DNA from 3 places in the Rossellomorea sp. DA94 genome. Region 3 is predicted to be linked to each of the others. Evidence: riboswitches for the same ligand, from Rfam matches in the RefSeq annotation. Region 3 holds a riboswitch; each other region holds the start of a gene.
The links. Region 3 has a riboswitch for S-adenosylmethionine ahead of P8596_RS11800 (Fur-regulated basic protein FbpA). Riboswitches for the same ligand answer to the same signal wherever they lie in the genome.
Positions count from the first base shown of each region.

Region 1: another riboswitch for S-adenosylmethionine. It lies ahead of P8596_RS21115 (O-acetylhomoserine aminocarboxypropyltransferase/cysteine synthase family protein); the one in region 3 lies ahead of P8596_RS11800 (Fur-regulated basic protein FbpA).
Region 2: another riboswitch for S-adenosylmethionine. It lies ahead of P8596_RS22995 (sugar ABC transporter substrate-binding protein); the one in region 3 lies ahead of P8596_RS11800 (Fur-regulated basic protein FbpA).

Region 1 is NZ_CP122397.1:4,062,613-4,067,622, reverse strand. It holds gene P8596_RS21120 (trans-sulfuration enzyme family protein) at 88-1,227, shown strand; SAM riboswitch class I at 1,316-1,434, shown strand; gene P8596_RS21115 (O-acetylhomoserine aminocarboxypropyltransferase/cysteine synthase family protein) at 1,720-3,015, shown strand; gene metX (homoserine O-acetyltransferase MetX) at 3,079-4,152, shown strand; gene P8596_RS21105 (S41 family peptidase) at 4,315-5,010, shown strand, end outside.
Region 2 is NZ_CP122397.1:4,459,627-4,464,636, reverse strand. It holds gene P8596_RS23000 (CTP synthase) at 1-1,490, shown strand, start outside; SAM riboswitch class I at 1,658-1,765, shown strand; gene P8596_RS22995 (sugar ABC transporter substrate-binding protein) at 1,862-2,938, shown strand; gene P8596_RS22990 (sugar ABC transporter ATP-binding protein) at 2,955-4,490, shown strand; gene P8596_RS22985 (ABC transporter permease) at 4,459-5,010, shown strand, end outside.
Region 3 is NZ_CP122397.1:2,283,557-2,288,566, reverse strand. It holds gene P8596_RS11805 (protoporphyrinogen oxidase) at 141-1,529, opposite strand; SAM riboswitch class I at 1,735-1,842, shown strand; gene P8596_RS11800 (Fur-regulated basic protein FbpA) at 1,950-2,165, shown strand; gene spoIIP (stage II sporulation protein P) at 2,240-3,406, opposite strand; gene P8596_RS11790 (flavin monoamine oxidase family protein) at 3,579-5,010, opposite strand, start outside.

The DNA of each region.
Region 1 (5,010 bases), 1.8 Mb from region 3:
TTGCCTCCCAACACCTCATACTCCTCACAATCTTCTGAATATGATACACTTTTAAAAATACATAGATTCAGGAAGGATGACAGTGAAATGAAATTCACCACCAAGGTCGTACATAGTCAGCTGAAAGGAACAGAGGAAATCCGTAGTAAGACAACACCGATCTACCAGACGTCTGCTTTTTCTTTTACGTCTCTGGAGGAGCTTGAGGGCTTCTATGAGGGGAAGTCTCCTTATCTTTATTCAAGGACGGGTAATCCCAACACGGATGAACTTGGGAAGATGGTGGCAGAACTTGAAGGAGCTCCTGCCGGTGTCGCCACGTCTTCCGGATTGTCGGCGATCCTGGTTGGTCTCCTTGCCATTGTTCAGGCAGGGGACCATATTGTTGCGGCGGAGGATTTATACGGAGGCACTTTCCATATGCTGAAAGAAGAGCTGAAATCATTCGGTATTTCGACCTCCTTTGTCGATTTCACGAGTGAGGAGGAAATCGAGGCAGCACTTACTCCCGACACCAAACTTCTCTACAGTGAGACGGTAACCAATCCATTTATGCGGGTAGAGGATATTTCAAGAATGGTAGCTCTTGCCGAAAAGCATAACCTGAAATCGATGATCGACAATACATTTGCTACTCCATTTCTGCGTCAGCCCTACCTTGAAGGGGTCGATCTGGTCGCTCACAGCGCTACGAAGTATATCGGCGGGCATAGCGATATCACAGCGGGAGTCGTAGTCGGAAATGAAGAACTTGTTCAAAAGGCAAGGGAAAAGGTCGTCAACATAGGTTCCAACTTAAGTCCTTTTGAAGCATGGCTCACATGCCGGGGGGCGAAAACATTGGCACTTCGGGTGGGGACCCAGGCTCAGAACGCGGGAACACTTGCAGATGAACTGCGCAGCAATGAGCAGGTGAAGAAGGTCTATTATCCAATTGATCTATCCGATAAAGGAAATGGCGCAATCGTCACCATCGAACTCGATGACAGCTGCAATATCAGCACATTCTTCAAATCCCTTGGGTGGATCAAGATCATCCCGTCCTTGGCCGGCGTGGAAACAACGGTTTCCTATCCGCTTGGAACCTCTCATCGTGCCCTTCCGAGAGAAGCGCAGGAAAAACTAGGCATCAACACCCATGTGGTGCGCATATCGTTAGGTATCGAGGATGGGGAAGATATCGTTTCTCAATTCAACGAGGCAATAGCAGCTTCTGTTAAAAAATAAAAAATTCTGAAAATGGTCTTGACGTTGAGGCTGGTTACCCTTTATAATTCATCTCAACGCATGAATTTTTCACATTGACAATTAAATGCTCTTATCCAGAGAGGTGGAGGGACTAGGCCCGATGAAACCCGGCAACCTTCATGTACGCACTATGCGTCACATGAAAAGGTGCTAATTCCTGCAGGCGATCTGCCTGAAAGATAAGAGGAGGACCCTATTCAATTAGACCCTCTTCTTAGGAAGAGGGTTTTTTATTTTATCCTCTTCTCGCTTCTTAGGCTTTTGCATGGGGGTTCAGCAGGAGAATGTTTGGATGATTTCACCTGCTGATATTCTGTGAAAAATCAGCAGGTGAAATCATCCCGAAAATCAGCAGCTGAAATTCTTCACAAATTCAGCTGCTAAAAAAAACCATCCAATTCAGCAGCTGAACCCAACCAACCAACCATCCACATCAATCCAAAAACTAAAAAACTCTAGGAGGAATTCCAAATGACCAAATCATTCGATTTCGACACACTTCTTCTTCACGGCGGCCAGGAGCCGGACCCAACTACAGGCTCAAGGGCGGTACCCATCTATCAAACGACATCCTACGTGTTCGACAACAGCGATCACGCCGCAAAGCTATTCGCCCTTGAAGAACCGGGAAACATCTACACCCGTATCATGAACCCGACCGTTGACGTCCTTGAGAAGCGCCTCGCCCTTTTAGAAGGGGGAATCGGAGCCCTGGGTGTATCATCCGGGATGGCCGCCATTTCTCTTTCCATCCTGAATATAGCCGGTGCAGGGGATGAGATCGTGGCAGCCACCAATCTGTACGGTGGAACGTACAATTTATTCTCTACGACTCTTCCGAAATACGGAATCAAGGTTCATTTCGTCGATCCGACTGATCCGGAAAACTTCCGAAAGGCGATTACGCCGAAAACAAAAGCGGTATTCGCAGAGACGATCGGAAATCCGAGCCTGCACGTCCTGGACATCGAGTCGGTGGCGAAAGTGGCCCATGACCATCATATCCCACTCATCATCGATAACACATTTGCCACACCATATGTGTGTAAGCCGATTGAGTGGGGAGCGGACATCGTCATTCACTCTGCAACGAAGTGGATCGGCGGCCACGGTACGGCCATCGGGGGAGTCGTCATCGACGGTGGGAAGTTTGATTGGAATCATGAAAAATTCCCTGGATTCACAGAAGAGGACAGAAGCTATAATGGACTTCGCTACGCACAGGATGTAGGGGCGGCCGCATTCATCACAAAATTAAGGGTGCAGCTGCTTCGGGATCTCGGGGCGTGCTTAAGTCCGCAGAACGCATTTCTGCTATTGCAGGGACTGGAAACCCTCCATCTCCGCATCGAACGTCACACGGAGAATGCCTTGAAGATTGCGGAACACTTAAATCAGCACAGCGGAGTTGCCTGGGTTTCTTATCCGGGTCTGCCGCAGCATCCGTCCTACGCTCTTGCTCAAAAATATTTGAAAAATGGAGCAGGTTCCATCGTCGTCTTTGGAATCAAAGGGGGCAGGGACTCAGGACGTAAAGTCGTCGACAACATTTCCCTCTGGTCCCATGTTGCCAATGTAGGGGATGCGAAGTCATTGATCATCCATCCAGCGTCCACGACGCATCAGCAATTGAACGATGAGGAAATCCGGGCCACAGGCGTAACCGAGGACCTTGTAAGACTTTCCGTCGGATTGGAATCTGCGAAGGATTTGATCGAGGATCTGGATCATGCGATTGAGGTGGCGTTGGAAACGTCCCGGGTATAAAAGGAACTGATTTCACCGGGGTGCCGCGGCGTCCCGAACAACATAAAAAAAGGAGGTGGAGGAATGGAGAATTCATACTCATACGAAGTAAGCTCCATTACCATCCCATCCCTCACATTAGAGTCAGGCACCACATTGCACAATGTAAATCTGGCCTATGAACGGACCGGCAATAAAGAAGGCCCTGTCATCCTCGTTTGCCATGCCCTCACCGGAACCCATATTGTGAAAGGGACAAGAGAGGACCGGGGCTGGTGGGATGGACTGATCGGACCAGGATCCTACATTGATACCGATCTATACAATGTGATTGCTTTCAATGTGTTAGGGGGATGTGAAGGCAGTACGGGACCGACGTCCACGGATCCTGAAACCGGAAAACGTTACGGACCGAATTTTCCCCACATTACCATACGGGACATGGTCCACGCTCAATATGAAGCACTCCAACAGTTGTCCGTCGACCACATCGAAGCAGTGATCGGCGGGTCGCTTGGTGGAATGCAGGCATTGGAGTGGGGAGCCCTGTACCCGGCATATATCCATAAGGTATTCGCCCTCGCCGTCTCACCGGCATTGAATGATTACGGTCTCGCCTTCAATCATATCGGGATCACAGCGATTGAAGGGGATCCCGATTTTCAAAATGGCCACTATCCTCACGGGTCCATATTAAAAGGACTTGAGATTGCCAGGATGGTCGGGATGGTGACCTATCGTACACAGGAGTTGTTTGACAGGCGCTTTCAGCGGGAGAGGACGAATGAGCAGTACAATGTAGAAAGCTATCTTGATTATCAAGGAAAGAAACTCGGAAAGAGATTTGATCCGAACAGCTATCTGACCCTCCTGAAAGCGATGAACACCCATGATATCGGGAGGGGAAGGGGAGGCACGGAACTGGTCGCCGATTCCTATCCGTGCGAGCTGGTCTCGATCAGCTATGAGGGTGATTTGATCTATTCTCCTCACTATTTAAAGGAATTCACCACACAAGCCGCTAAAGGTGAACATTACTTTATCCCGACAGCCTTCGGTCATGACGGGTTTCTTGTGGAATTTGAGAAATGGGGAGGGATCATCTCTTCTCATCTGAAAAATCATCAAAATCAGAAAATCGTGACGGGTATGAAATAATCCGCTGCCAATCATAACTCGTCCCCCTCCGGCATATAGTTAAATAAGCAAAGACATCGCACCGCCTAAGCGCGTTTTTGTGTGGTGTCTTTTTCGTTGGATGGGAATGCGTACGCTGCTCTCATCCATACCATAAACTAACGACAAGCTGGAGGGGAATATATGGAGTGGACGGGCAGAAAGCTCATCATCACCATCATCATTAGCATGTTGATCGGTGCAGGAGGAATGTATGGCGGCTTGGAGTGGACGGGCAGTTCCGGGTCCGGGGACGAGCTGGCCCAGTTTAACGGCAAAGGGGAGCTGAATGATAAGCTTCACAAGGTGGAAGTCGCGTATGATTTGATCAGTGACAAGTTCTTTCAGGATGTAGATAAGGGACAGCTCGTGGAAGGGGCGATTCAGGGGATGCTGAAGACCCTGGACGATCCATATTCGGTGTACATGAATGCGGAGACCGCTTCCCAATTCAATGACGCGTTGGATTCTTCCTTTGAAGGAATCGGGGCAGAGGTCACAATCATGGACGGGAAACTGGTCATCGTGGCTCCTTTTAAAAATTCTCCTGCCGAGAAAGCCGGGCTGAAACCGAATGATCGCATTATCAAGGTGGATGGGAACAGCATTGACGGGCTTGACCTTTATGAAGCCACGTTGAAGATCAGAGGGAAAAAGGGTACGGAGGTAAAATTGGAGATTACGAGAGAGGGTCTTTCAGATCCGATCGAGGTGTCCGTGAAGCGGGACGATATCCCAGTTGAAACGGTGATCTCCAATGTGAAGGAAGTCGATGGGAAAAAGACGGGCTATATCCAAATTACGACCTTCTCGGAAAATACCGCCGTCGATTTTAAAAAG
Region 2 (5,010 bases), 2.2 Mb from region 3:
AGTTCGATCCATACATCAACGTGGATCCGGGAACGATGAGTCCTTATCAGCACGGTGAAGTATTCGTAACCGATGATGGTGCCGAGACGGATCTTGACCTTGGTCACTACGAGCGTTTCGTTGACATCAACCTGACGAAATACAGCTCTGTGACAACGGGTAAAATCTATTCTACTGTTCTGAAAAAAGAGCGCCGCGGGGATTATCTTGGCGGGACTGTACAAGTCATCCCGCATATCACAAATGAAATCAAAGAACGCGTGTACCGTGCCGGCCGCGAAACGAATTCTGATGTCGTGATCACGGAAATCGGTGGAACGGTCGGGGATATCGAATCCCTTCCATTCCTTGAAGCGATCCGCCAGATCAAGAGTGATGTCGGTCGTGACAACGTGATGTATATTCACTGTACGCTGATTCCATATATTAAAGCGGCGGGTGAAATGAAGACGAAACCGACCCAGCACAGTGTAAAAGAGCTGCGTAGTCTCGGTATTCAGCCAAATGTCATCGTCGTGCGTACCGAAATGCCGATGACCCAGGATATGAAAGACAAGATCGCGTTATTCTGTGATATCGATAAACATGCAGTCATCGAAGCAATGGATGCAGATACGCTTTACTCTGTACCACTTGCCCTTCAGGATCAAAAACTTGATGAAATCACGTGTCAGCACTTGAAGCTGAACTGCCATGAAGCAGACATGACCGAGTGGAATGAACTGGTTGACCGGGTGAAAAACCTTTCCCGCAAAACAAGGATCGCCCTTGTCGGGAAATATGTTGAATTACAGGATGCTTATATTTCTGTAGTGGAAGCCCTTCGTCATGCAGGTTACCATTTCGACAGCGATATTGAAGTGAGATGGTTGAACTCTGAGCTTGTCGACAACGAAAATGTGGCAGAGAAGCTTGCTGACGTGGATGGAATCCTTGTACCAGGCGGCTTCGGTGACCGCGGTGTCGAAGGAAAGATCGCTGCGACGCAATATGCACGCGAAAACAAGATTCCTTTCCTTGGAATCTGCCTTGGCATGCAGCTCGCATCCGTTGAATATGCGCGTAATGTCCTTGGACTTGAAGGAGCACACTCTGCTGAGCTGAATCCTGAAACGCCATATCCGGTCATCGACCTTTTACCGGAACAAAAGGATATCGAAGACCTTGGCGGGACCCTTCGTCTCGGACTATATCCATGTAAGCTGACAAAAGGTTCAAAAGCCTATGCAGCCTACGATGGAGAAGTCGTATACGAACGTCACCGTCACCGTTTCGAATTCAACAATCACTACCGTGAGCAAATGGAAAAAGCCGGATTCATCTTCTCAGGCACAAGCCCGGATGGCCGCCTTGTGGAAATCATCGAGCTGAGCGACCACCCATGGTTCGTCGCATCTCAATTCCACCCGGAATTCACATCACGCCCGACACGCCCGCAGCCTCTATTCAGAGACTTCGTGGAAGCGTCCCTTGCGTATGGTGAGAAATAAGATTTGATTGATAGAGCCCTCCCGGTTTGGGAGGGCTTTTTTGTAGTGTTGGGTGATCATTTCCGGAGACCCGCCACAGAATTTTTTTAAAAAGAATATTGACAATATTTCCACATATCGTTAATATAGCGATTATAGCAAAAGCGAACACAACCAAATTTCATATTCTCTTATAAAGAGTTGGCAGAGGGACTGGCCCGATGACGCCCGGCAACCTACCGTTTATGACGGAAAGGTGCTAAGACCTGCAGGAAGCATTTCCTGAGTGATAAGAGCACGTTTATTTATACATAAACCTCTTTTCTCTTGGGAAAAGGGGTTTTTTTATTTGAAAAAATAGAGGGGGATACCCTCGGGAGGAGAAAAGAAAGATGAAAAAAGCGGCATCATTACTCGTATTAATCGCACTACTTTTCAGTTTGGCGGCTTGTCAGCCAAAGGTATCACAGGAGGCGGAAGCAGACGGCGGGGAAGCGACTTCCGATCATCCGTTAGCCAATAAAAAAATCGCCCTTATCATGCAAATCAATCTCGGGACATTTTCCGCTCAATACATTGAAGGGGTCAAGGAACAGGTGGAAAAGTTCGGGGGGAAGGTTCAAGTGTTCACTTCGGAAGGCGATCTCGCCAAAATGTCCTCTAACCTGGACGCGGCCATCAACCAGAAGTTTGATGGGATCCTGATCGACCATGGAACGAAAGAAGCACTGCAATCAGGGGTGGAAAAGGCGAAAGACCAAAATATTCCGGTTGTCGTCTTCGATGCGGACGTGGCATCAAAAGGAGTGACGGTCCTCGAGCAGGGGGACAAACAAATGGCTGAACAAACCTTGACGAAGCTTTCAGATGAGCTTGGCGGCAAAGGTGAAATCGTAAAAATTTGGGTCGCAGGCTTTGCACCCATGGAAAGACGTCAGGCGGCATACGAAGAATTTTTAAAGGGGAATCCGGATATTAAAGAAGTCGCGGCATTTGGAGCAGCGAGTCAGAATACAGCGCTTGATACACAGGCTCAGATGGAGGCGATCTTGAAACAATACCCAAACAAAGGGGACATCGATGCTGTCTGGGCAGCGTGGGATGAATTTGCGAAAGGGGCCGTCCGGGCAATTGAAGCGGCAGGAAGAGATGAAATCAAAGTATACGGAATCGACATGAGTGACGAGGATCTTCAGATCATTCAAAAAGACGGCAGCCCATGGGTGGCATCGGCAGCGGTAGATCCGAAAGATATCGGCAGGGTCCAGGTCCGCTTCCTTTATCAAAAGCTGAACGGGAAAGAAACGCCTGAAAAAGTGAAATTGGACCCCGTGTTCATTGAAAAAACTGCTTTACCGAAAGAATCGATTACAACGGATCAATTGAACGAGCATATTGAAGGATGGGGAGCGAGTGAGCAGGGGTATACAGATGAGCTGAAAGAGCTCGAATCTTCGTTCACAAACTAGAAAGGAGCTGGGATCGATGACGTCTCCACTATTGACTATGTCGGGTATCAACAAGAGCTTTTCTGGCGTGAAAGCCTTGAAAAATGCTAGATTCGATGTCCGGGAGGGAGAAGTTCATGCCCTGCTGGGAGCGAACGGCGCAGGGAAAAGCACCCTGATGAAAATTTTATCAGGAGCTTATGTCGGGGACAGCGGAGATATCACTCTTCTCTCTGAAAAAAGAGTCTATGAATCTCCGAAGGAAGCCAAGGAAAACGGCATTCACTGTGTCTACCAGGAAGTGGATACCGCCATCGTTCCCGAGCTCTCGGTGGCGGAAAATATCTGCCTGGATCATTTCTCGCAAAAAGGTTCCCTCTTCATCACCCAAAAAAAGCTGAAAAAAGAAGCAGAGGCGGCACTCATTAAGATCGGGGCCGAATCGATCCCCCTGCATCAGCCCGCCGCTTCGTTAAGTCTGGCTGAAAAGCAGTTGGTCCTTATTGCCCGTAGCCTTCTCCACAAAGCAAAAGTACTGATCCTGGATGAACCGACGGCACCACTTAGTTCTTCAGAAACAGAAAGGTTATTCCAGGTGATAGACGATTTGAAAGAAGAGGGAGTGGGGATCATCTTCATCTCCCACCGGCTGCCTGAAGTGTTTCAAGTTTCCGACCGCATCACAGTGATGAGAGACGGGGAGACAGTTGGAACGTATGAAACACATCAAACGAACTCCCACGAAATCATAGAGGCCATGCTGGGTGGGGCATTCCAGGCAGATTTCCAGAAGGGCTCCCTTGTCGCGGGTGAAACACTGTTTGAGGTGAAGGGGCTCGACGATGGTCGGAAAGTGAAGGATATTCACTTATCGGTCAAAGAAGGAGAAATAGTCGGGGTGGCGGGCCTTGTCGGAGCTGGAAAAACGGAGCTTGCCAAAGCTTTATTCGGAACCTCACGCCTTGAAGGAGGAGAGTTCTTCCTCAAAGGGAGAAAGCTCAAGATTCACTCTCCCAAGGACGCGGTTCAAAATGGATTGGCACTCGTTCCCGAAGAGAGGCGGAAAGAGGGGCTCTTCATTCATGAATCGGTTCAGCACAATCTCAGCTTTCCTTCCTTGAAGAAAGTATCCAACGGGTTATGGATCAATAAGAAGAAGGAGCGAAAGCTTGCTAAGGAAAAAATCCGCTCCCTTGGAATCAAGACCGCCCATGAGAATGTTCAGGCGAACTTTTTAAGTGGGGGAAATCAGCAGAAGGTGTCCATCGGAAAGTGGCTCACGGATGAGGCTTCGGTATTCTTATTTGATGAACCAACCAAAGGGGTGGATGTGGGAGCGAAAAAGGAAATCTTCTCCCTCATTCAATCCCTCGCCGAAAAAAGGAAGGCGATTCTCTACTTTTCCTGTGAGTTACAAGAAATCCTGGCGATCTCGGACCGGATTCTCGTCATGTATGATGGCCGGATCGTCAAAGAACTAACAAAAGAAGAAGCGACGCAGGAAATCATATTGTTTTATGCTTCAGGAGGGACGGATGTGCATGAAAGGCAAGATACTCGACTTACTATTTAAATACGGTGCCATTGTACTGATGGTGGTGATCCTCCTCTTTTTCAGCTTCTACAATCCCTTTTTCTTTACATACGGGAATCTGTCAGATATCCTGCGGTCGATTTCCATCGTCACACTGGTGGCCATCGGGGTCACCTTCACCCTCATTGTCGACGGCTTCGATTTGTCTGTCGGATCGACGGTTTCCTTATCCACGGTCGTGACGGCATCGTTGATGGTCTGGTATGAAGCCCCGCTGTGGATCGTCCTTCTCGCTCCATTACTGGTGGGGGCAGGGGTGGGGTTGTTCAACTCCTTACTGATCGTGAAATTCGGTATTCCCGATCTCCTCGCAACATTAGGGGCCATGTACATCATTTCAGGTGTTCACCGTACATATACAGAAGGTTATTCGATTTACAATCACATGCCCATGACAACCGGAGGCACGGCGCCGGGGGAATTCTCCGACACGTTCCTGTGGATCGGTCAGGGGAAATGGCTTGGCCTGCCGGTACCGGTATGGATCATGCTCGTACTG
Region 3 (5,010 bases):
GAAGGCTCTAGCATCTACATTCCTCAATAACCAATTATTTCAAATAATGGAAGGTCATTCAATAGATATTTTCATTTTGGTGTTAACTATATTGATTTTTCAACATGAAAAGAAGCTTGACCCCTCTGAGGTCAAGCTCCTTACACGATGTCTTCTATTATCGATTCTGCTATTTTCTTTCCGTTCTGAATACAGGCGCCTATCCCCACGCCGTAGTAGGAGGCTCCGGCCAGTTTCACTCTTGGCATTTCAGTTGTGATCACCTTCTCCAAAGCCTGCACGGCCTGATTATGCGAAAGATGATAATTCGGCATTAAATCTTTCCAATTGGTCACTTCCACTGAAATGGGATCCGCATTGATTCCGACGCTCTCCTTAATATCATCCAGTGCCACTTTTGTCAGTTCGTCCTCTTCTAAATGCTTTAACTGCCCGTAATGAGCATTCGAGCTCTTATAAAAAAGTCTTACCAGAAGATTATGGTTTCGAGATGTGTGTTTCCATTTACGGCTCGTCCATGTACATGCATCGCACTTCACTTCGCTGCCTTTAGAAACAATAAACCCTGTACCATCAGCCGGGAGCTCCTCGTCAGGAACATTGAAACCCAGGTAGATGGAGATCAAGGAAGAGTTCCTTAAGGTATTAAAATCTTCATTTAATGTTGCACGATTTAAAATCTGTTGAGTCACATCATGAGGTGTCGCAAAAATGACAGCATCTGCTTGAATGCTTTCATGTCCTTTTAACGTGAGCTCATATTTGTCAGCACACATTTGGAGATTTGTTGTCGCTGTTCCTTTTAGAATCGTCGCATCACCGCACTCTTCTTCCAGACGGTGGATAATGGTGGATAATCCATGCCTAAAGGAAATGAACTTTTTATTGGAAGATCCCTTGAATTTCTGCTTGTTCGCAGATAATCCTTGGATGATGCTCCCATACTCATTTTTATAATCCAGGAGATATGGAAGAGTCGAGGCCATGGTCAGCTTATACAGGTTCCCTGAATAAACCCCTGATAATACAGGTGCGATCTGATTCTCCACTAGTTCTTTCCCGAGGAATGCTTCCAGAAATTCTCCGATGGAGCTTTCCTTCGTGAATACAGTATTTTTCGTCTCCAGGTCCAGAAGGGCCGCTTTCTTTCCGGCTTCAGAAATCAGAGTGCTTTCATTAAGTGCTTCTATGCTCATGGGAATACCGAAGATTGTGTCGGGAGGTATTCTATGCAGTTCACCATTTGTGTATATGTAAGATGTTCCTGTTTCGTTATATACCAGTTCGTTTTGAAGTTGAAGGTCATTGACCAATGGAAGCACTCCCCCATTACGGGCCACAATGGAATCTGCACCAGCTTCCATAATAAAGTCACCTTCCGTTATCGTCCTGATCTTACCACCGAGCTGTTGATCCCGTTCAATTAACACTAACTCAATATCCAGATTTTGTTCCCTGGATATTTTTTGCAGATTATAGAGAGCCGTTAAGCCTGTAATGCCCCCACCTACGATAACCACTTTCTTCATACTATCCACTCCATTAATTACGTGTATGTATACAGATTATCATGTTTTAGGCAGATTAGAAAAAGAAACTGTGTCTGAAAAAGGAATATGATATGTAATTAGAATAAGGAGTTCATTTTTTGATCCTGGTGTCACGTTTAATTCAAAGTTGACAACTAGGAATAGTTTGATATAACATATAATAGAATTCTGATAACCACATAGCCACTTATCCAGAGAGGTAGAGGGACTGGCCCGATGATACCTCAGCAACAGATTCTAATTTCTAGAACACTGTGCTAATTCCACAAGCATCAAGCTTGAAAGATAAGTTGAAGTTTTTTCCGTTAAAGCCTTCTTCTTATCTTACTAGGAAGTAGGCTTTTTTACATGAAAAAGTCTCTTTCTCTGTTTATTCATATTATAAGAGGAGTGATCATAATGGGAGAAAATCTCCAGGAAGCAATTAATAAAAGAAGAAATGAGTTAATTAACAAATTGATCGTCCATAACATTTTCAAAAAAGGAAATAAACAATTATTCGAGCTGACACTTAGAGAACTTGAGGATGAGTATCACTATATTCAGAAGGATTGCCATCCGCATAGTGATGTCGGCTCTATTCACTGGAAAAATTGCACGAAGTTAACCAGTTAGAAGCCTGGTTTATCTTTTCGGAAATGGCCAAACAATAAAATGACGCGGGCATATGGCTCACGTCATTTCAATAGTTATTGAGCGTTTACCTCAACTGCATCCTTCTTATAATAAGCTGCAAAGATTTCCGCAAATGCTTCGGTGGAATTATATAATTCCACTAAGTTATTTTCCACTCCGCCAAACTCAAGGAGCATCGCCCTTTCTGTTAGATCCTGATTGTAGACCCCATTTCCTTCTGCTTTTGTTTTAACGAAAACCCCCCTGCTGATTCCAGGGTACTTCTCTTCTAATTTAGCATTTAATTCTTTCGCGATTTTGAGATTCTTTTCAAAATTCTTATTTTCTTTCCCTACGATAAAAAATAGGCGTGCATAGTCCTTGCCATTGATCGTTTTGGTCGTAATATTTCGGGGTTGGGAGTCCCGGTGAATATCTATTAAATAGGTTAAATCGTCATCTTGTGCAAGGGCTTCTTGAACCAATCCCCTTGTCAGCTTATAGGATTCAAAATAGGTCCATGATTTGTTTTTCAATGCTTGGTTTACATCTGTCTTGTCTTGCACTGCCCCGATTCCTCGTGATTCGAGTTCCTGTTTCAATTTTGAACCAACCGCAATGACATTGACCTTTTCATTCGTACTGGCCGGATCTTTTGAATCGTTGTTTTTAATTAGAGGGCTAAAGGCTTCCCAGCTGTGGGAGTGATAAATGAACACAGACTTTTCTTCAATCTCCTGCACACCGTCACCTGAGTTATGATTGGCTTGATCGACTTGGTTCTGATCGATTTCCTGATCCTTCAGCTGGTCCTCCGTTGGAGCTGGCGACTCATTAGGTAAATTGGTAATGTCCGTCCCTTTACCGGCAACGGCTATATGCGTATGATAATTTTCTATTCCAGGGATTTCTCGTCCAAATAGACTCCTTGGGTCAAGCAGTGATACATTCGTCACGCTTTCCAACCAATCAAAGTCGGTATTCATGGCCTCTTTATTCTCGATGCGCAGACCTGTCATTTCCTGTGACAGAAGCATAAGGAATGTCTCTTTCGGTACAAGCTCTGATACCGAAGTATAGAAAAGGCTGTCCACCCTCAATTTAATGGCCGTCGACGAAATCAGCCATACCATGACATACATCATGATGATCCCTATCAATACTACCCGGATGACGGCTTTCATAGATACGAATACTAGCGGGACTAAGCTATTATTATTTCGAGACTTATACGACATCATCAGTACCCCTATATAAAGTATTTAATAGTTAACTTTATGCAGAGTGTCGATAGAGTAGAAGGTTTTTTCAGGATTCGGTCTGATTTCCTATAGGACAGGACACAAATGGAAAATCATTTTTCTAAAAACGACCTGAACGTAAACAAAACGCATGATGAGATGCGTCTTTGGTTTATCGCCCATTCACTTCATATGCAGCCCTTATACCGGATTCCACCGCACCTTCTATCCAACCATGAAAAGAGGACGTGTGTTCGCCTGCAAAATGGAGCCTGCCTTCGGGTGTACGGACATAATCCCCGATGTCAGCTGCCTGACCAGGTGTATATAGAGTAAAACATCCTGCCGAGAAAGGATTTCTGCTCCAATTATAAACAAAATAATTCAGTAGTTCTGTATAAACCCGATTTCCATAAACCCTGGAAAGATCCTTCAACACTTCTGAAATGATTGCTTCCTTCGATTTACTATTCCATAAGAGAGCGTTTTGACCCCAACTGTAGCTTGCCAGCATCACACTAGGTTTGTTGCTCCCTATGTCATGACTTGGCATATAAGTAAATCGGGTGGGAAGATCGGATACAATGTTTCCGTAATTCATTTCCTCCCAAAAACGACTTCTGAACTCGATACCGATTTTTACAGATGGAATATTGGTCACTTCACGGATCGCCTGCCATTTTTTGAAAGAAATCGAGTTATATGGGACGACATCAATAAATTGAAAAACGGTAAAAGGAACAGTGACAATCACATAGTCAGCTTGATACTCCCTATACGTCCCATCCAATGGGTTAACCGTTTGTACGTTGACAACTGAACTAGACTGTATGATACGGGTCACTTTTTGGTTCATATAAATATGGGCCTGTAGCTCACCCATAAATGAATACGGCAATTGGTCATTCCCACCTGTTATTTCATAAAACTTCGTCTCTTTTCTAAAGATAGGAAAAATAATATCTTTTAATATATCAACAAATGAAAACTCAGGAAATCCCTCGATTCCGAGAATGACATTTATTTTCCGGATGGCATTCAACGATAAGGATTTTCCGAACGGGTTGTTGGACAGGAATTGCCCCACTGAATAATTCGAATACTTTTTTATTAAGTTCAATTGTTCACTGTGTTCACTGTTATTATACAAATCTATAAAAGGCTTGGTGGCTTCAAGAAAGAGCTCAGAAGCGGTTTTCCCCCTTTCACTTTCGGGGAGAGGATATTGCAGAATATCCGGATCAGCTTCGTACTCTTTTCTCGTCACTAAAATGTTATTTACTAAAAACAAGTCTTTAGAAGAGGAATTTTGAAATGGTTGAAATGGCAGATTGAATTTACGTATATACTCAAATACCAATCGATGATTATCGGGGATCCTCATGGCACCGGCATCCATATAATTCCCTGAGGTAAATGGCTTCCGAACGGTATAAACCCTTCCCCCGATCCTTTTGTTTCCTTCAAGAATCACGACATTATGCCCGGCCTTTTTTAAAGTCGAGGCTGCAACCACTCCACTCATCCCGGCCCCTATGATGATAATCTTTTTGGATGTGGAGGGGTTTAATCCCTCTCGAATGATGGAAAGCATATCATCCGGA